3 regions of the Paenibacillus sp. genome follow, and region 2 is predicted to be linked to each of the others. Evidence: riboswitches for the same ligand, from Rfam matches in the RefSeq annotation. Region 2 holds a riboswitch; each other region holds the start of a gene.

Region 1 (6,958 bases), on a different contig from region 2:
GCACAAGCTCGACGCGTTCGCGATGTCGTCCCATTCCGCGACGTTCTTATTGAGCGCCGGCGTCAACACCGCGCCGATCGGACCGCTGTACGTGCCGCCGTACGCGTGGCCGCCGATATGGCGGTACACCGGGCAAGCGTTGAGGCATGCTCCGCAGCGAATGCAGTTGAGCAGCTCTTGGAACTCCGGATCGCCGAGCTGCAGCGAACGGCCGTTGTCGACGATGATGATGTGCATCTCTTCGGGGCCGTCGCCGTCGTTCGTCCGGCGCGGACCGGTAATGCCGGACATATAGACGGTCAGCCGCTGGCCTGTGGCCGAGCGCGGCAGCAGCGTCGCCATCACCTCGAGGTCGTCCCACGTCGGAATGATCCGCTCCATGCCCATGAGCGTAATTTGCGTTTTCGGCACCGTCGTGACCATGCGCGCGTTGCCTTCGTTTTCGAACAGCACCATCGAACCGCTCTCCGCGATCGCGAAATTGCAGCCGGTCATGCCGATGTCCGCTTCGAGGAATTTCTCGCGCAGCTTTTTCCGGACGAAGCCGGCGAGCACCGTCGTCTCCGGCGGCAGCGTCTCGCCCGCGTCCTTCGACAGCAGCTCGGCGATTTGGTACCGGTTCTTATGAATCGCCGGGATGATGATGTGCGACGGCGTTTCGTTCGCGAGCTGGATAATATATTCGCCGAGATCCGTCTCGATCGACTCGATGCCGACCTTCTCGAGCGCCGCGTTCAAATGCAGCTCCTCGCTCACCATCGATTTCGATTTGACGACCGAGCGCGCGCCGACGTTCTTCGCGATCGCGAGCGCGATGTCGACCGCTTCCGCCCCCGTATCCGCGAAATGGATATGCACCCCGTTCGCGCGGGCGTTCTCGATAAATTGGTTCAGGTAGTAATCCAGGTGCGCGATCGTATGAAGCCGGATTTGCCGCCCGCGCTCTCGCCAATCGTCCCAGTTGCCGTGCTCCGCGGACGCGGTTTTCTTGCCGTTCCGAAGCCGCTCCGTCGTAAACTTCACCGCATTGCGCAAAAACTCGTCGTTCAGCGCGACGCCCGCGCGTTCTTTGACCGTCGCGAGACCGCTTCCGTGATTAACGCTGCTCAACGGCCGACACCCCCTCGTAAAGTAGCTCCGCCAAATGCATAACCCGGACCGGCTTGCCGCGGTAACGCAGGTTGCCGGCGATGTTCATGAGGCACCCCATGTCGAGGCCGACGAGCACTTCGGCTTCGGTTTCGAGCACGTGATCCGTCTTCTCGGACACCATCGCGCCGGAGATGTCGCACATTTTGACCGCGAACGTGCCGCCGAAGCCGCAGCAGTCTTCCGCGTATGGCAACGGCACGATTTCCATGCCCCGCACGTTCTCCATCAGCTTGCTCGGCTCCGCTTTAATGCCGAGCAGCCGGCTGCCGTGGCAAGACGGGTGGTACGTCACCTTGTGCGGGAACGTCGCGCCGACGTCTTCGACCCCGAGCACCTGCACGAGGAACTGCGTGAATTCGTACGTTTTCGCGACGAGCGCCTTCGCCTTCTCCAGCATGACCGGATCGTTCTCGAACAACTTCGGATAGTAGTGGTGAATCATGCCGGTGCACGAGCCCGACGGCGAAATGACGAAATCGCTGTCGTCGAACGACTCTAAAAGCGTTTTCGCCGAAGCGCGCGCTTCGTCCCAGTAGCCGCTGTTGAACGCCGGCTGACCGCAGCACGTTTGCGTTTTCGGGAATTCGACGGCGACGCCGTACCGCGCGAGCAGCCGGACCATCGCTTCGCCGACGCGCGGGTATACCGCATCGCTTAAACAGGTGATGAATAAAGACACTTTCATGGGACCGTTCCACCTTCCGGGGAAAATAAAACTCTCTGCTTATCAGCTTATCAGACATGTTGAATAGCGTAAAGCATTTTTTAACGGCGCGATCGGCTGTGCGCCCGGCACCTGGACGGTTCCGGGCGGGTGCAGCCGGCGGCTAGTTCCATTGTCTTCCCGGCGCTTCTCCGAGCATCGCGTCAATGCGCGCCGCCGGGACCGGTTTGCTGTACAAGAAGCCTTGATATTCGTGGCAGCCCGCGCCAAGCAGAAACCGCAGCTGCTCGCCGGTTTCGACTCCTTCGGCGACGACCTTCAGCCCGAGATGCTTCCCCATCGCGATGATCGACGAAGAAATCGCCGCGTCCCGAATGCCGAACGGAATGTCTTGAATAAAGCTGCGATCGATTTTGATCGAATCGAGCGGGAAATTTTTCAGCAGGCTCAGCGAAGAATACCCCGTGCCGAAATCGTCGAGCGACACGCTCGCCCCGAGCGCTTTCAGCTCGCCGAGCAGCCGGACGCCCGCCTCGACGTTCTTCATCATCATGCTCTCCGTAATTTCCAGCTCCAGCCACTTCGCTTCCAGCCCGGAGCTGCGCAGCGCCTGTTCGACCGTCTCGACGAGCCCCGCGGACGCGAATTGCTTCGGAGACAAGTTGACGGAGACGACGATCGGCGGGAAGCCGTCCGTTTGCCAGCGCCGGTTTTGCGCGCACGCCTCCTTCAGCACCCATTCCCCGATCGGCACGATCAGGCCGCTCTCCTCCGCCAGCGGAATGAAATCGGACGGCGGCACGACGCCTTTCTCCGGATGGCGCCAGCGGAGGAGCGCTTCGACGCCGACGAGACGGCCGGTGCGCATGTCGATGCGCGGTTGATATTCCAAATACAGCTCCCGCGCTCTAAGCGCCTTCCGGAGCTCGTTCTCCGCCTGCAGCCCCGTCCTCCGGTCCTCGGCGACGCGATTCTTGTAGAAGACGTACGTGTTCTTCCCCTGCTCCTTCGCGCAGTACATCGCTTGGTCGGCCGCTCTTACGAGCGTTTGCAGATCCTGCGCGTCGTCTGGATATACCGCTACCCCGATGCTCGTCGTGACGTTGATTTCCATGCCGCCGATCGTGAACGGAACCCGGAACGCGTTCATGATCGCCGCGGCGCGGGCGGCGGCATCATCTCGATCCGCGATGCCGAGCGCGGCGACGGCGAATTCGTCGCCGCCCATGCGGAACCCGAGATGTTCCGTCCCGTCGAACATCGCTTTGATTCGATTCGCCACTTGCTTCAGCAGCAAGTCGCCGACGTCGTGACCGAGCGAATCGTTCACGATTTTGAATCGGTCCATGTCGAAAAAGTACAGCGCCGTCCGCCGGCCTATCTGTTCGCTCAGCAGCGTCGGGAGCCGCTCCTCGAAGCGGCGGCGATTGCCGAGACCCGTAATCGGATCCTCGTACGCCATCGCCCGCATCCGCTCTTCCAAGCGCACCCGTTCGGTGATATCCCGCGAAACGGCGATGATGGACACGACCGTTCCCCGTTCGATCACCGGCGTCAGTTTGCTCTCCAGCCAAACGGCGGAGCCGTTCTTGTGCACGAAACGAAGCTGCACGGTAATCGACCGGCGCTCTTCGTTCAGCTTGCGGATCGTATCGATGATGACACCCACGTAGTCGGGGTGAGCGAATGTCAATCCGTTCGTGCCCTCCACCTCTTCGGGAGCATAGCCCAAGACCGTCAGATGCGAAGGGGAGGCGTAAACGATCGTCCCATCGCCTCCGAAAATTTTAATCAGGTCCGTCGCGTTCTCCGCGATGATACGGTATTTCGTTTCGCTGACGGCGAGCTCCCGCTCCACCGTTTTCCGCTTCGTCACGTCGGCCGCGTACCCGACGACTTCGACGACGGCGCCGCCCCGCTCGATCGGCCGCAGCGACGTCCAGACCCAGCGTCCCTCGACTTCGGCTTCGTACTCCGTCCTCGCCCCCGCCCAGGCCGAAGCGAATCGCTCCCGATTATATGGTAACGCTTCCAAAAATGCGGCGTCTTTTCCTATAATATCTTCCGGACGCAGGTTCGCATCGTGGATCATGCCGCCGTCGGCCCGCGTATACACGTGACGTCCGTCTTTTTCCACGTAGGAGAACAACGCGCCAGGGTAATGGCGGAGCTCATTGCGCAGCGATCTATATTTGCCGGCCAGGTACGAAGTAAAGTCCCCGGAATTTTGCGTGTTCATGGTAGAACCTCCTCTTTCGCACGTTGTCGGTGAACACGCAGGCGCAAAAAGGAGGATGGGAGTGCCGCTCGCATCTACCGTTCGGGAGCTTGGCGGCCGTAGAAACTCGGTTTCCGTAGGCCCATAGCTTTGCGCCGCTTGCTTTCGCAAGGTTTGCCGTTTCGTCTATAGTGCAGTGCCCTCATTATAGATGCGATTCAGCCAATTTTCAACATATATCAACACGATTCGACACGCGCCAATTTTTGTAATTGTTTGCGTACTCGTACTCCCTTCCCATCATCCGCGACAACGCGCCTGCAACCGCCTGCGCCCGCCTGTGCCCCGCCATGATGTGTACCTCCTACCCTTCTTTTGTAACCATCCCCTCTTTCTTTTGCGTACCTCCTTCCCATAACCCGCCGCCAGCGCACCTGCGCCTGCCTGTGCCCCGCCATGATGTGTACCTCCTACCTTTCTTTTGTCACCACCCCTCTCCTCTTTTGCGTACTCCCTTCCCATAACCCGTCTCCAGCGCGCCTCGCCCGCCTGTGCCCCGCCATGATGTGTACCTCCTACCTTTCTTTTGTCACCACCCCTCCTTTCTTTTGCGTACCTCCTTCCCATAACGCGCCGCCAACGCACCTGCGCCCGCCTGTGCCCCGCCATGATGTGTACCCCCTACCTTTCTTTTGTCACCACCCCTCCCTTCTTTTGCGTACTCCCTTCCCATAACCCGTCTTCAGCGTGCCTGCGCCCGCCTGTGCCCCGCCATGATGTGTACCTCCTACCTTTCTTTTGTCACCACCCCTCCCTTCTTTTGCGTACCTCCTTCCCATCATCATCCTCCAGCGCATACGCACCCGCCCCCGGGACGCCGATCCCCCTTCTGGAGGGAGGACCAACCAGGCGGGCAAAACAAAAAGGCCTGCCGCTTCCGAAAGACGTCGATGCTTCGGTCGCTGTCTTGTTCGCATTGATCTGCCTGCTGTTTTTCGTTTATTTTATTCACCAGGTGTCTAAGTTCATTAGGGTTAATACTTTGATTCAAATTGTTTCGGAAAAAGCCGTTACATTGATTCATGCGTTTAAAACCGTCGGTACCCTCGGGGAATCCGAACTCACTTCCTCGACGCCAGCGGCTGAATGTTTGACTATATATTCGGAGAAGGAGGGATATCTGAACTTTGTGGATTTCTTGGCGTTGGAGAGAGCAATAAAAAGAAAAGGCTATAAAGAGTTAAAGATTCTCCTTATTCCCAAGGTTGGCCAATACATACGAAAAAGAGCGCCCTTAATGGAAATTCGCGGGCACTCTACTTTATCCGAGGAATTTCAAAAAAAATTAGCGAACGCAGTGAAGGTTTCTCCAGTAAGGTCAAACGAGCAAGACATCGCCTTCGTTATGGAAAAAATAATAGAAACGGGTTTGCGGGCGATTTCTCCCGGGATTAATGACCCTAATACGGCGATCTACTGCATTAGAGCTCTTGGGATTTTGCTTGCCAAGCTTGGGTCATGGAAGGGCAGCTGCTGGATTGTGAGAGGGAAGGGATACATTCTCGAAATTCCTTACTTTACGTTCGAGGACTTCTTATATAAGACCTTTTACCAACTCAGACTGTATGGGGCGCATGATGTGTCCGTTATGCATGCTCTGTTGGAGTCGCTGACTCATCTCGCGGAAGAACTTCAAGAAGGAAGAGAGACGGTACAGAAAATCGGAAACTATGTGTATTCGAACATCGACCCAAGGATCATGCATGATCTGGATAGAAATTTGATTGTGCACGCAAAACAACGATTGGACCACATTTGCCAAACATCATAATCCATTCGGAGGGCCGGAGCAATCGGCGAGCGGGGACGCAGGAAAGCGAGCCCGGCGGCACGATGCCGTGCCGCCGGTCGAAACGGCTTTGAGCTCCCCTTGCCGGCTGGAACGATCGTTCCTTCCCGGCTTCGCCGCCTCATCGATCAAGGCATCGGCATGCCGATGTCGTACGTCCGAACGTCCGGCACGGATTCCCACACGACGAACGCAGTCCCGCCGGTCCACGGCAGCGCCTCGCCCGGCCCAAGCCAAACAGCCCTCCGCCGCCCGGCATCGACGAGCCAGCTCCCCTCATGCGTCCATACCGCGACCTGTCCGCCGTCCAGCGGCGCCGTCTTTATAATTTCGGCCGGCCAGCCGACGGCTTCCTCCAGCAGCGACCTTGCGGCTTCGGGCAGCGCAGGACGGCGTTCGAGCCGCACGGTTCCCTTGTTCGCGTCGATCCAAGCGACGTCCGACTCCCCGTCGTAGCGGCGTACGGCGATCGTGTTGTCGTTTGCCCATCGCATCGGCAGCACGAACAGGAAGCCGTCGCTATGCCCGCCGAACGTGACGCGGGGAATGCGACGCAGCGTCTCGCCGGACGCGCTCAGCACGAGCGCATCCGCCTCCGCGGTCAGAGCGCCGCCGGAACCACCGTCTGCCGACACGAGCAGCGCGACGCGACGCCCGTCCGGCGATGATGCGACCGAGCGAATCGGGACCGGCGATTCGTACAGCTTGACCGTCTCGCCTCCGAACGGCTCGACGCGGTACAGCGTGCGGTTGCCGTGCACCGCGAAGGTCGCGCTCCCGTGCATGCGGTCGGAGAACAGCACGTCGGAGCCGTAATCGTTGCCGAACGGCTCCGCTGCGTCCGGCCACGCTCCAATTTGGAAGGCGCGGCGCTCCCCGCTGCGCAAGTCGATCGCCGTCTGGCTTCCGTCGAGATGGTATGCCAGCAGCGCCGGCCCGTCCTCCGTCTCGAACGGCTGCACCAGCGCGGCCGGCTCCGACCGAACGGCCCGGAAGAGGCGTCCGGCCTCATCGAACCACAGCGCACGGCTATGCGCCGGCCGGCCGATCAACAATACCTCGTTGCGGCGGGGCT
Region 2 (6,958 bases):
CGGAACGTTTGGGCGAAATACAGGGCGGGAACGCGCTCCAGCTTCGGCGAAACGGTCATCGTGCCGGCCGCGTCGGTATGGTTGACCACAAGCCACACGGTGCGTCGGATCTCGGGCATGCGCCGCAAATATTCGTTGATGTCGTCGATCCCGTTTTCCGCAATGTTCCGGTTCAAAATGACCACCTGCAGATGGCCGAAAAACAGCTCGTTCGCGATCGACTGCTGTAAATTCTGCAGCGCGTCGTCCATCGTATGCCCGACCGCGGATACGACCCATACCTTGTCCTGCGCCCCGTTGCCGCCCGCGCCGCCGCTCTCGGGCCCCAGCGGAATTTGTCCCGGAATCGCGAGCTGCGCCGTCACTTTGAGCAGGTTACCTTTCTTCGAAGCCGGAGCGGCGCCCTTCGGATGGCTCACCAGCGGCTCCGCGGCCGCCTCCTCTTCGCTCGCCGGATCGATCGCCAGCGCCAGCACCGTTCCCCTTTCCTCGATTTCCACACGATCCCAGCAGCCCGTCAGCAGCATCGCCAGCGCCAACAGCGCGATCGTTCCTTTGCTCATGCGGCGGACCGTCCTTTCCCGCGCCATGCCGACAGGAGCGCGAGCAAGATCGGAAAGCCGACGGTCAACCCCAGCCCCCCGACGCCGACGAGCTGGATTAGGGAGTAGGTGTGCAGCGTATTGCGCGGCGCGAGGGCGAGAGCGAACAACACCGGGATCAGCGGCATGGCCGCCGTGCGGTGGCTGCGCAGGCCGAACAAGCGCGAAGCGAGGCAGCAGATCAAATAATATCCGGACAAGAACGTGGTCAACGCCGTGCCGACCCAAACCATTAAGTACAGGAGATCGATTCGCTCCAAAATTTGCGCAGGCAGCTGCATCATCCGGGTCAGCGCCATCGCCGGCCAAACGTCGTTCGCGGCCTCCTCCGCGCTCATGACGGCCATCGTCGCCGCGACGGTAAGCACGACAAGCAACGAGGAGACGATCAACCCCGCCGTCATTCCCTTGAACGCCTGCCGGGGATCGGCCATCGAAGGAATGACGACCGTTAAGATACACATGCCGATTTGCGCGAACGGCATGCTCGCCACGAGGACGCCCGCCGACCAAAAATCGCCGATATGTGTGCCGTTGCCCCACACGGGCAGCAAGTTGACGAGCTTCATTTCCGTCGCGCTTAAGGCGATCAGCAGCAGCATCGCCGCAGCCGTCAGCGGGGCGTAATAAAATTGAATATACGCGAACGTCGTCACGTCGCTGCGGCTGGTCAGCCCGACGGCGATCAAGACGGCCGCAATGATCGCGGCAAAGGGCGTTGTCGACAGCACGATCGTGTTCATCATATCAGCAAACTCCCGTACGGCTAAACTTAACAGAACCGCAATGAACGAAACGTAAAGAAATCCTAACGTATCACCCAAAGGACGTCCGATCAGCTTCCTGGCGTATTCTATGATCGAATCCCTAGGAAACCGGGTGCCAAGGAACGTTATCGCAACGAGGCCTGCGGCCGTAATGGCGAGACCGACGAGCGTCGCCAGCGGCGCCCCGTAATTCACGCGTTCGGCCGTTATGCGCGGCAGCGCGAGGACGCTGATGCCGATTAAGCTGGATACGAGCACGGCCGCAGCCTGCACCGCCGTAATTTGACGTTCGCGCATGCTACGATGTCCCCCTTCCGTTCGAGCCGCTCCGCGGGTTTGGATACGGCGCGGCGCGAAGCCGCTCGCGCGGTCGCAGCTCCGCCGGCCGGTCCAGCAGAAACCGGATCGGCGCTCGTATGATCGCGTCCTTGAGGCCCGCGGCATTCAGCGGCGCGACCGGGGCGAGGAACGGCACGCCGAACGAGCGCAGCGAAATCAGATGGTTGTTCACGAGAAACAACGCCAAGATCAAGCCGAAGAAACCGAATAGACCGGTGGCAGCGATAATCGGAAACCGGAGCATACGGAACGCCATCGCGGCGTTGTACGCCGGCGTCGCGAACGAGCTGATCGTCGTCAGCGCGATCACCACGACGGTGATCGGACTGACGAAGCCGGCCATGACCGCCGCCTGCCCGATGACCAGCACGCCGACGATCGACAGCGCGCCGCCGATTTGCTGCGGCATGCGAACGGTCGCTTCCCGCAAAATCTCCACCGCCACTTCCATGACGAACACCTCGAGAAACGTCGGGAACGGCACCCCGGCTCGGCCGCTGGCGACGGCGACGGCGAACTTCGTCGGGATGAGCTCCGGATGGAACGACAAAATGGCGATGTACAACGAAGGCGTAATAAGCGAAAACAGCAGCGCCATCAAGCGGACGAGCCGAAGCATGCTCATGATGCCCGCCCGTTCGTTGTAATCCTCCGACGTTTGGTAGAACATCGCGAAGGACGTCGGACACAGCAACGCGTACGGTGAACCGTCCGTCAAAATAGCGACGCGGCCTTCAAGCAAATTGCCGACCGTTACATCCGGCCGTTCCGTGTTCCGAATTTGCGGAAACGGCGACCATGGGTTGTCTTGAACGTATTGCTCGATGTAACCTGCATCGAGAATGCGGTCGATGTCGATCGCATTCAGCCGCCGCTCCACGTCTTCGACGAGCTTCGGGTTCGCGATGCCGTCCAAATACAACAATATGACGCTCGTTTTCGTAAGCCGCCCCAGCTGCAGCGTCTTCATTTTCAGCTGTTCCGTGGGGAGCCGTGTACGAATCAGCGCAATGTTCGTCTGCAAATTTTCGATGAAGCCGTCCCTCGGCCCCCGAATGACCTGCTCGCTCTTCGGCTGCTCCACGGCGCGCTGCTCGACCTTCTGCACGTTCACGACGATCGCTTCGTCGAAGCCTTCGATCAGCACGACGGCGCTCCCCGCCAGCAAGTCGCTCACGGCTAGCCGACAATCCGGCGCGGTTTTCCCGTCCGCATGAAACATCGTTTGCTTGAGAACGAGTTCCGCGGCCCGCGACGAATCCGCCGGCTCAGGCTTCGCCGAAAGCTGCATCAATGGCTTGATGACGGTTTCCGAGATCATGTCCTTATCGACCAAGCTCGTGAAAAACAGCGCGGCCGCCGACGTACCGCCGAACGCGTCGAAATCCCGAATAACGAAATCCTGCGTATGATGGAAGACGGACTTGAAATATTCGAGTTTCTCCTGAAACGACGATCCGGCAGTCGAGCTTTGGCCGAAAGGCGCCTTGCCCTTCGACCGAACCGTTCCGGCTGCATTGGACTTGCGGTACATCGCTACACCCCTCGGAGGTACGCTCTTCGCGTACGATTGCGTAGCAATTATTGTACGCAAAACGCGTACTTCGCATGCAGCTCGTCCCAGAACCGGAAACCGAGACTTCTTCGTATTGGAAACGATTCATCGAATCTATCATGTTGTCTATACTTGGAGTATTGCTTTTGATGCAAATTCGAATATACTCAGTAAGGTAAGACGTGATCGCGATCCGCTTTCCGACGAAAACTGAATCCTGTAACAAAGGCAAACCCGCGGAAACGCGGGGACGCAAAGCCGTGGGTCTAACGCAGCCATGCTGCCACGATCGCCAGGCCGCTGGAAGGATGGACATACAAGCACGACTTCCATCCCCCTCGGCAGATGGATTTTTTTATGCCAAAATGGAGGGTCATATGATGAAGAAGCAATTTCGTACTATCGCGGCGATCGCCGCGATCGCGGCATCCGTCGCAAGCATTGGAACACCGACCGCTGCGGCATCGGGCACCGCCGTTAACGGGGCGGACAACGTATACGTGTCCTCGGACCCGAACCAAGCGCCGGCAACAACCCCTACGACGATACAATCGACTTCGCAAATGTCGCTCGGTTCGTACTTGATCGACATGGGGTCGGCCGTGCCGGCCATTACGGCCAACGATTATGTGCGGGTCGACGACAACACGGGGCAAGGCGCCGGTTGGAAAGTCACGGTCTCGGCATCCGACTTGCGCGCTACCGTGAACGATCCTTCCTTGAACGGGGCTACCTTCAAGGTAAATCTTCCGGTGGACAGCACAAATCCGGACCCTATTCATAATACGAATACGCCGATTCTTCAGGTCGTACAGGACGGCACGCTGACAGGCGTGAACTCGTCGGACACGACGAACGTCTCCGCTTACAGCGGTCAAGTCACGACTTCCGGCGTGCGCATCATGGACGCGGACGTCATGTTCGGTCAAGGCGCCTATACGCAACGTTTTCGTTACACTTTGAAGCTTCCACAATATATTTCGATTGCTCAACTCTCCGATATCGCTGCGGGCTCTCAATATGAGGCAACCAATTCGAACCGTCCTGCTCAAGTCGGTTTGTTCGAAGGTTCGTACAGCACAACGGTAACCTACACCGTTGCAACGGGGCCGTAAGCATGAATCACAGGCGACCACTCTGCTCGAGCTGGTTGCCTTTTTTATGGAAGGGGGATATGAATGATCGCAAAATGCTTTGGGATCATTATGGCCGCTATGCTGTTGACGATATACGGAATGGAACCGCGGGTTTCGGCGGCTGATGCCGAAGAAGGGATCGTCGCCATTCAAGCCAAAGGGGATCAAGTCGTTGCCGGTTATTACTCCTTCATCGGGAAGCCCGGCGAAATCATTACCTTCGAGTTGGGAACGCGGAATACGTCTGGCGCCCACATCGCCAACGGTTTCTTGTATGTCTCCGATGCGCCGGTCGCCATCGGCGGCGGCATGGGCGCGGTCGATCCGGAACATATCCAGCGCGGCGGAATCGGGTCCTGGTTCCTTGTTCCGGAACAAGAAATCCATCTGCGTGCCGGCGAGAAAAAAGACGTTACGCTTCAACTTACCATCCCGAAAGATGCCGCTCCGGGCGACCACGTCGCGGTTCTCACCCTTCGTCACCTGTTGAAGGAACAAGAACGGCAAGAGATCGAAGACGGCACATCGGTAACGATCAATAAAGCTTATGCGCAGGCGATCGGCGTGCTGGTCACGGTGCCGGGCGCGGAGACGCACAAGCTGACGCTCGCTTCTATGGAAACGCAATGGGACGGCGCAAACTTGGGATTGGCGCTTTCCATTCGCAATGACGGAAATAAAGTGGAACGATTGAAGGGCGAAATTCGGATTTATCGAGACGGAACGTTGCTGCATACAGAAAAAGCCGAAATGGGCTCGATTTACCCGGGGAAGGTTGGCATCTACAACCTCCAACAGCTGCCGAACGCGCTGAAGAAAGCGGGAGAATACACGGCGGAAGTGACATGGGAGTACGCCGGGGTGACGGAAAGCACAACGTTCGCCTACAACCTTACGGGTGTGAGCGTGTCTCGCGCAGAAGCGACCCATTACCAACAAACCGGCGAGACGTTCTCGGAAGAGGCCATCATTATTACGAAGTCCGATGCCTTGAAGATTGCCGGCGTCGTCGCCGCTTCGATCGTTCTCATTATCGCGCTAGTCTTCATCATCCGCCGAAGAAAGAACGGTTCGAACCGACAAGCCCCCGGGAGGTAACGCCGCCCGCGGGCTTCTTCTTTATTATAAGCAAAACAACACACCCCTATCGATTGGTTTACTGTCAAACCAATCCATAGGGGTGTTCATTCGTTTTTCATTTTTTGTAAATTACATACGAGACCCTTTAATTGGACGCAATTTACCCCACCTTATGCTCGATGCGCAATTTGTCCGCGACCATCGCGATGAATTCGCTGTTCGTCGGCTTCGCCTTCGAAATGTTGATCGTATAGCCGAACAGGTGCGAAATGCTGTCGATGTTGCCGCGCGTCCAAGCGACCTCAATGGCATGGCGAATCGCGCGCTCCACGCGGGACGGAGTAGTCCGGTATTTCTCGGCAATCGCCGGATACAGCGTCTTCGTAACAGCGCTTAACAGTTCAATATTGTTGTAAACCATGGTGATGGCATCGCGCAAATATTGGTACCCTTTGATATGCGCAGGAACGCCGACTTCGTGAATGATGTTCGTGATGCTCGCGTCCAAATTCGGCTTGCCTTGAGGCTTCGTCTGCACGAGAGACGTCTGTCGCTTGCGCATCTGCGATCCGAGCCCGTTCATCGAGCCGGCGCCGTTCATGCTGCCGCCGGCCGGAACCGGACCGGACGCGAGCTGGCGAATGCGATTGACCAGCACGTCCATGTCGAACGGCTTTAGAATATAGTATGACGCGCCGAGCTGTACAGCTTTCTGCGTAATGTTTTCCTGGCCGAACGCGGTCAGCATGACGATTTTCGGGGCCGGCTCCAAATTCAGTTCCCGGAGACGCTCGAGCACGCCCAGCCCGTCGAGATGCGGCATGATAATATCCAAAATGAGAACGTCGGGCACGATGCCCTTGTCCTCGATGATTTCCATCACTTCTTCCCCGTTATATGCTACCCCGACTACCTCTAGATCGTCTTGCTCGCCGATGTACTCCGACAATAAATTCGCAAACTCCCGATTATCGTCTGCCAACAACACTTCAATCTTGTGCAAAGCGAATCCTCCTTAGACGTCATGAAAGCAGTTGTGTCATCCAAAACTTGGTCTTTTATGAATTCGACATGAGGAGGAAAATTCCTTCTGTCGAAAATTATTTAATTTCCGACAAAATGGCATAAAAAAAACCCCAAGGCCGGTTAACTCGCCTTAGGATTCGCCCGGCTGTCCACCAAGATGTCCGCATCGCGGAGCATCCATTCGATGAAGCAGCCGTATCCGCTCGTCGGGTCGTTGACGAATACGTGCGTCACCGCGCCGATCAGCTTTCCGTTTTGTATAATCGGGCTCCCGCTCATGCCTTGCACGATGCCGCCCGTTTTCTCGACGAGCCGGGGATCGGTGATTTTGATGATCATCCCTTTCGTCGCGGGGAACGTCTGCTTCGCGACATGCACGATTTCGACGTCGAATTTCTCAACCTTCTGGCCGTTGACAACAGTGTAAATATGCGCGGGACCTTCCTTCACTTC
Region 3 (6,958 bases), on a different contig from region 2:
CTATACGAGATGCAGCGAAATCAAGCAAGCCGGAAACCTGCCGCGTCGTTGTCACCTTTGGATAAACCTGTTAATATGGAACCAACAGAACGCAAAGTAGGTGTAGCGGGCACATGAGTCAGAGCGCGTATTTATATTTCGTGGAAGGCTCCGCCGTGACGTCCTTGACGTTGGACGAACTGAAGGAGCAGCTGAACCGGTACCGGGAACAGGTCGAGAAAACCGGGCAGCAGCTGGATTGGAATTATGCGGGCGCCGCGTTTCCGTACACGTTCGAATCGAAGCCGGAAGGCGAAGGCGTCTGGTTTTACCTGAAAGGCGTTAACGAACTGTACAAGTACATCGTGTTCGGCGTCGGCTCCAAAGCGAAGGACGATGCGGTAACGCACTACGTGCAGGTCGTGCTGCCCGACGGCAGCACGCACGGCGACAAAGCGAAGGCCAACGAATTTTGCAAATATTTGGCCCGCCATTTGAAAGCCGAGCTGCATTTGTTTAACGGGCGCGTCATGTACTTCAATCCGCGGAAGTAACAACGGCGCGGCCATGGAGACGAAAAATCCCCCCGGACGCAGCGCTCCCCCATCCTGCGATGGCTGCAAGCGCCGCGTCCGAAGGGGATGTCCCTTCGCGGCTCGCGTTACTCTTCTTCTTGCTCGAGCAGCTCGTTGTAAATGTCGATGACCGCGTTCCACTCGTCGTCGTCCTCGATGTTCGCCAGCACGACCTCGTCGCCGTCCTGCTCGATGCGCAGGATCAGTCCGTCCGCCTCCGCGTCGTTGCGATCGATCAGCACCACATATTCGTTCTCCGCGTAATCGAACGTGTATACGGGAACGAGCTCCCGCTCCACGCCGTTCTCGTCGGTGACGACGTATATCGCTTCTTCTTCTTCTCCGGCCGCTTCGCGGTGATTGTCCGTCATGTGCCGACTCCCTTCCATGCGTTCTCTGTTGAAGTGTTGCCCGGTTCGTTCGAATTATTCTTTCTTCATCGCGAGAATCGCCTTTTCGCTCAGCAGCTCGAAGTCGTTCTCTTCCGAACGTTTAATGTAAAACTTAACTTTATACTGCCCCGTCGTTTTGAAATCGATTTTGAACGGGGACGTCGTATACCAGAACATGTCGCGGTTTTCTTCGGTCATTTTGTACACTTGAGTATCCAGCGTCGCGCCGCTCGGGTCGACGACCGTCGTCTTGATCGAATGGGCTCGCGTTTTCAAATTCTCGACCTGCGCAAACACGTAAAATTCGTAAGTGCCCAGGAAAACGTTGCCGAACGGTTTCATCGCGTTCTTGTCGCCCGTAAACAGCAGCAGATGCACGTTCGGTTTATAAATATGTACTCCGTCCCCATCCGATTTGATCAAGGCTTGCAGCGTATCGGACAATGCGCGAACCGGCAAGTATGTTCTCCCGTCGATTTGCAGGCCGCCGCCTTCCACTTCCGATCCGTTCGCGAAAACTCGCACTTTTTTCCCTTTCCACGTCTGGATCATATCCTCGGCGCCGGCCGTAGCGCCGCCCGCAAGCGACAGGGCAAGGATGCATAGCGCAATGTTCCGGATTTTCATGCGGATTCCCTCCAAAATTTCGTTGCACCCCTTTATACTCGCACGGAATGCGAGAGTTGCGGTCGAGCGCAAACTTTCTTTAGGGAGGATCCGTTTGGCAAGGGCATACAAGGAAATCAAATCCAAATAATAGCACGATTTACCTGAGTTGTAAACGATTTTTGGCGCGAACAGAATGATGTTCGTTTCCCGAAAAGAATAAGATAAGATGATTCTATTGGATATAGGGTAAAGGAAGAGAGACATGGAGAACGCCACCATCGAAAAAGAGTTCGCAAAACTAAAAAAGATGCTGGAATCCACCGCCGAAAAATATAAATACGATTTTCGGCATCCCGATGTGCTGGCGATCAGCAAACGTTTGGACAAAGTCATCGTTCGCATGATGGCCAATAAGTAATGTCATAATCAATTATTCAAACCGGGCCGAAAGGCGCGGTTTTTTTATCGTTATAGCATGCGGGGAAACCTGCCCGCAGCCCGAGAATCGGATCGCAATACCTTTCGTTTTTTAACTTAATATGGTAAGGTGGAAGTGCTACGTTGGTCCTGCAGGGAGGTCGGCAAGTGAGTCTACATATCCAAATGATCGGTACGGGCAACGCCTTCGCCAAAAAATATTTCAACAACAATGCGATCGTTTCCGCGAACGGATACCGCCTGCTGATCGATTGCGGCATTACGGCGCCGTACGCGCTTCACCGGCTCGGCGTCCCGCTTACGGACTTGAACGCCATTTTGATCACTCACGTTCACGGCGATCATGTCGGCGGCTTGGAAGAGATCGCGTTCCGCATGATGTACGTCCATCGCCGCAAGCTAACGCTGTATGTGCCTTCGGCGATCGTCCGGCCGTTATGGGAGAACGCGCTGAAAGGCGCGCTCGAAGACCGGAGCTCCAATTGCGATTCCTTGGATTGCTATTTCGACGTCCGCCCGCTCGATCCCGGCGTTCCGGTCCCGCTTCATGAAGGGCTGACCGTGGAGCTTATGCCGACGAAGCATATTCCGAACAAGCCGAGCTTCTCGGTGCTCCTGAACGACAGCGTGTTCTACACGTCCGATATGACGTTCGATCCGCATCTTCTCTCCCGGCTGGTCGAGACCGGCCGATGCAAGCATATTTTGCATGATTGCCAGCTCGTCGGTCCGGGAACGGTGCATGCGACGCTCGACGAGCTGCTTACGCTTCCCGAATCGCTTCAGGAGCGCGTTTGGCTGATGCATTACAACGACAACCGCGACGATTTCCTCGGGAAAACCGGCAAAATGCGCTTTATCGAGCAGCAGGTTCCCTACGAATTCGAATAGCCGATGCGCGCATGCGAAAAGAGCCGCCCCGCTTGCAAAAGCGGAGCGGCTCTTTGTCGTTGTTAGAACGGCGGCAGGGCGTCCAAATTGTTCGTCGGGTCGCCGTCCGCGTCGCCGCGAATGTACGTCTCCCCGTCGCGCCCCTTGAAGGCGTTCGCCCCGGCGATCGCCCCCGCCTGCACCTCTTGAAGCGCTTGCTCGTAGTCCAGATCCCTGCCCGAGGACGTCCGAAACGCGGTAATGTCGCCGTCGCCGTTTTTGCGGACGGCGACGAACGTTTCCCGCTCGTTCGATCGCGCCATGCACATCCCTCCTTAGGCGGTTAGGATGCCCGCGGCGCACGAGCGTATACGATCCCTTATATGAGCGGCTTCGTCATCCGCACATGCGGAATGCCCGCGTCGAGGAACGTCTCGGGCGACACCGCGGCGTACCCGAGCGAACGATAGAACGGCTCGGCTTGGCACTGCGCGTCGAGCAGGCTGTTCGTAAATCCTTCTTCTTTCGCCCACGACTCCAAGGCGAGCATCAGCTCGCGTCCGACGCCGCGGCCGCGGTACGTCCGCCGAACGGCGATGCGCTGCATTTTGGCCGTATCCGGCTTATAGGCGATAAACCGGCCCGCCGCCGCCGGCTCTCCGTCGATCTCGAGCAGCAGATGGCGCGCCGAAGCCGGCGACGCGTCGTACTGATCCATCTCTTCCTCCCGAGGCACGCCCTGCTCGTCGACGAACACCTCGAATCGAATGTCCAGCGCTTTCCGGAGCGCTTCTTCCGTATCGATTTTTATGACTTTCATGATGCGGACCTCCCGGGTGCGAATTGTAAAAGTCATCCTGCATTCCACTTGCACATATTGGTAAAGAAGACCTATAATAATAGGCAAAAGTATACTTGAGACTCACCGAACAGGGCAAATCCGACGAAAGCCGGAGACGCAAAGCCACGGGCCTACAACGACTGTCTCGTCGTCACGGCAGCCGGGTTGCCGAAGCAGAGCCGACGATGCATGTCCTTCGTCCGCCTTCGGCGGACGTTTTGTTTTTTTCGAACGAAGATTCCCAGGGGGCTGGAGCTCATGTCATGGCTGCAAATGTCCGACAACGTCCATCATCATCAGAAGAACGCCGTCGCCGTCGGCTGTAAAATTTCGATCGAGAAAGACGGCTTCATCGCGACCGGAGTCGTCAGTTACGTCGAAGGCGACATTATCGAAATCGAGCTCCCGCAGTCGAAACAATATAAGCCCGGGGATCCCGTCAAGTTGACCGCCTACTCCACGAACGGCTTCCAGACGCTTCAGTCGTCCGTCGTGGCGAAAGACATCGGCATGGTGATGGTGCTCAATCCCCCGGAAAATCAGCGCCTTGCGCAGCGCCGCCAGCATCCGCGCATCGACGTGAACGAGTCCGGCAAGCTGACCGCGGTCCGCTGGTCGAAAGGCGGCGACAATAAGCTCGAAGAGCCGCTCCTCATCTCCATCCGCAATTTCAGCTTAGGCGGCATCGGCTTCGTCGCTGCGCGGGACCCGGGCATTCAGCCGCTTATGCAGGCCGAGGCGCTGCTTGATTGGAACGGCGGCGTCTTCTGCACGATCGAGGTCTCCCGGAGACAGCCGGTCGAAGACGGCCTGTACGTCGGGGCCCGCTTCTTGGATATCGGCGCAGAGCATTTGCAAGCGCTGCGCGGATACATCCTGCGCACGCAAATCAAGCAGCGAGCGAAACGCCGCCTCGACGAGCTGACCGCGATGTGACGCCGCCGGGCGGTCCGCTCGCTTAGCGCCGTTCCTTCGCCGCATCATCCTCCGGCGTCAGCACCGCGAGCGGCAGCGCCGTTTCTTCGCCGCCGCGGCCCCAAACGCCCCACCCCATCACGCCGTTCACGTACCGGAGCGTAAAGATGTCGTCGGCATCTTCGACGCGATACCGTCCGGGCGGGAACGATCGGCTTCTCGCGGCATACGACCGGGCCATCAGCCACTTTTGCCGCAGCACGTCCCTCTCGCCCTCGAGCCGGCTCGCTTCGAGTTCCTTCGCCAGCCGGTCGATTTCCGAGCGCAGCTCGTCCTCCGTCATTTCGCTGAACCGTTTCAAACGCTTCGTCCCCCTTTCTCGTATGTCTTCTATTGTTTCTTATCCGGCCGCGCATTTCAACCGTCCGGGTCCGCCGGTCCGCCGCGCGCGCGAAAAAGGGCCGCCGTCAGCCCGTCGGCTGCGGCAGCCCTTGCGCAAAAATCGCTTTGCCGTTATTCCGCCGCGACCGGGAAGCCCATCGTCGTCGCGAGCGTGTTCGCCGGCTGCGTCGCGTCCATCCGGCTGTACTGCACGATGATCGGCACGTCGCTGCGCACCTCCATCGCGTACGGCACGCCGACCGGAATCGACTCTCCGTTCTTTTCGAGCGAGCTCGTGCGCACATGCGCCGTCCGGCGCCCGCCGACGCGCACTTCGACGTTCTCGATCGGGTCGCGGTCCTCGAAATAGACGGTAACCAGCAAATTCGCGTCCGCTTCGTTCGTATTAAGCACGCAAATCGACTCATGGCTCGTCAGCGAGCCCGTGCTGATCGGCGGGATGTACCCGTCCGGAATGTACCATACTTTGTAACCGTTTGCCGCCATAAATGTTACCTCCTATGTACTGTGAATGAATGTGCCGGAATCAAGGCGGGAATCACGCCGGGAACCAACGTTCTCTTACAAACTCCAACCCGATGCGCCGTTGCGCCGATTCGACCGCGTGGCCGGTAAACGGATAAATCTCGAGCCGCTTATCCTCCGATGCCGCCGCGTGGTACGCCGGGAAAATTTGCTCCGGCATGCAGACGGTATCCTTAAGCCCGACGGACATGAGCAGCGGATGGCGAATGCGCTTCACCAAATGAAGCATATCGAAATAGCTTAACGTGCGCAGCGCCGCCGGCAGCTTCTCGGGAAACCTCCGCAAGAAATCGGCCACCTCCGTCAAGGAACCGGTCGAGTGGAGCACGCCGTGATCCATGTGGCACATGTTCGGAATGTCCGCGACCGTGAGGCCGATGGAGCGGTGCAGCGCCGAGACGAGCAGCGCCAATCCGCCGCCTTGACTGCCGCCCACGGCGCCGAGCCGGCTCGCGTCCAGTTCGGGCTGCTCCGCCATCCACTGCGCCGCGCGCAGCGCGTCGATCGCGAGCGCTTTGTAATAGCAGCGATCCGGATCGAGCAGTCCCTGCGTAATCCAACCGCGGGCCATCCCGAAATCGGTGCCGAGCCGGTTGCCCGTCTCCCCGCCTTGTCCGCGCACGTCGACGGCGAACACGGCGACGCCCATCAGCACCCAATGCGCATACGCCTCCGGCTCTCCCTTGCCCCCTGTATAACCCGGGAACGTCAGCACGCACGGGAACGGGCCCTCCGCGAACGCCGGCAGCAGCAGCATGCCGCGAATCGTCGTGTCCGCGAAGCTTTCGTACGACACTGCGTACGCTTTCATTCCGGCGAGCGGCGTTGCCAGCGGCGCGCGGGTCGAGCGGAACGGAGCCTCCAGCGCCTCCCGTTCGGTCCGTTCCCAGAACGCGTCCAAATCCGGGGGCGGCTCGCTCGAAGGGCGTAACCGGTGCAGCTCTTCGATTCGTTTGTCGATTGCGTTCAACAGCCTGCTCTCTCCTCGTCCAAAGGTATAAGCAACTGTTTCCATTGTACTCCGGTTACGCCAACAAACAACCCCCTTTTTTCGAAGAATACAAAAAAGCCCGAGCCGTAAGGCCCGAGCTTTTTCGTCTAGGAGGAAATTCATTCGAATTATCGACCAGCCAAGGTTTGTTCCGCGATTTGAACGAGACGGCGCGTAATGTGACCACCGATCGCTCCGGTGTCGCGAGTTGCCATATAGCCGTAGTACCCGTCTTGCGGAATCTGAATGCCGAGTTCTTGCGCTACTTCGAACTTCAGTTGCTCGAGTGCCTGCGATGCTTGCGGCACTACCAAGTCGTTCGAGTTGTTAGAACCTGTACCCATGGTGTCACCTCCCCTTGCTGTAGTAAACCTATTTTTCTTCGAAAACGGGGGATGTATGCGCGAAAAAGCTGGCAATT

Evidence for each region. A riboswitch is a leader RNA that binds a small molecule or an ion and turns the genes downstream of it on or off. The one in region 2 is predicted to bind cyclic di-GMP.
Region 1: it holds a riboswitch for cyclic di-GMP, as region 2 does, so the genes downstream of both, VE009_RS14490 (putative bifunctional diguanylate cyclase/phosphodiesterase) here and VE009_RS09545 (WxL domain-containing protein) in region 2, are expected to answer to the same signal.
Region 3: it holds a riboswitch for cyclic di-GMP, as region 2 does, so the genes downstream of both, VE009_RS11195 (flagellar brake protein) here and VE009_RS09545 (WxL domain-containing protein) in region 2, are expected to answer to the same signal.

The regions. Positions count from the first base shown of each region.
Region 1 is NZ_DASQNA010000027.1:33,292-40,249, reverse strand. Features, by position in the region: gene VE009_RS14500 (LutB/LldF family L-lactate oxidation iron-sulfur protein) at 1-1,110, opposite strand, end outside; gene VE009_RS14495 ((Fe-S)-binding protein) at 1,097-1,837, opposite strand; gene VE009_RS14490 (putative bifunctional diguanylate cyclase/phosphodiesterase) at 1,980-4,055, opposite strand; cyclic di-GMP riboswitch class I at 4,136-4,223, opposite strand; gene VE009_RS14485 (DUF2254 family protein) at 4,702-5,865, shown strand; gene VE009_RS14480 (hypothetical protein) at 6,012-6,958, opposite strand, start outside.
Region 2 is NZ_DASQNA010000018.1:102,142-109,099, reverse strand. Features, by position in the region: gene VE009_RS09560 (Ger(x)C family spore germination protein) at 1-563, opposite strand, end outside; gene VE009_RS09555 (GerAB/ArcD/ProY family transporter) at 560-1,666, opposite strand; gene VE009_RS09550 (spore germination protein) at 1,668-3,242, opposite strand; cyclic di-GMP riboswitch class I at 3,481-3,568, shown strand; gene VE009_RS09545 (WxL domain-containing protein) at 3,644-4,378, shown strand; gene VE009_RS09540 (hypothetical protein) at 4,442-5,497, shown strand; gene spo0A (sporulation transcription factor Spo0A) at 5,640-6,482, opposite strand; gene spoIVB (SpoIVB peptidase) at 6,626-6,958, opposite strand, start outside.
Region 3 is NZ_DASQNA010000021.1:6,667-13,624, forward strand. Features, by position in the region: gene VE009_RS11160 (DUF1885 family protein) at 114-533, shown strand; gene VE009_RS11165 (DUF1292 domain-containing protein) at 641-925, opposite strand; gene VE009_RS11170 (hypothetical protein) at 980-1,573, opposite strand; gene VE009_RS11175 (Spo0E family sporulation regulatory protein-aspartic acid phosphatase) at 1,818-1,973, shown strand; gene VE009_RS11180 (MBL fold metallo-hydrolase) at 2,141-2,884, shown strand; gene VE009_RS11185 (DUF3892 domain-containing protein) at 2,947-3,186, opposite strand; gene VE009_RS11190 (GNAT family N-acetyltransferase) at 3,243-3,683, opposite strand; cyclic di-GMP riboswitch class I at 3,787-3,877, shown strand; gene VE009_RS11195 (flagellar brake protein) at 3,963-4,640, shown strand; gene VE009_RS11200 (DUF1811 family protein) at 4,663-4,980, opposite strand; gene VE009_RS11205 (sensory rhodopsin transducer) at 5,133-5,507, opposite strand; gene VE009_RS11210 (acetylxylan esterase) at 5,560-6,516, opposite strand; gene VE009_RS11215 (alpha/beta-type small acid-soluble spore protein) at 6,666-6,881, opposite strand.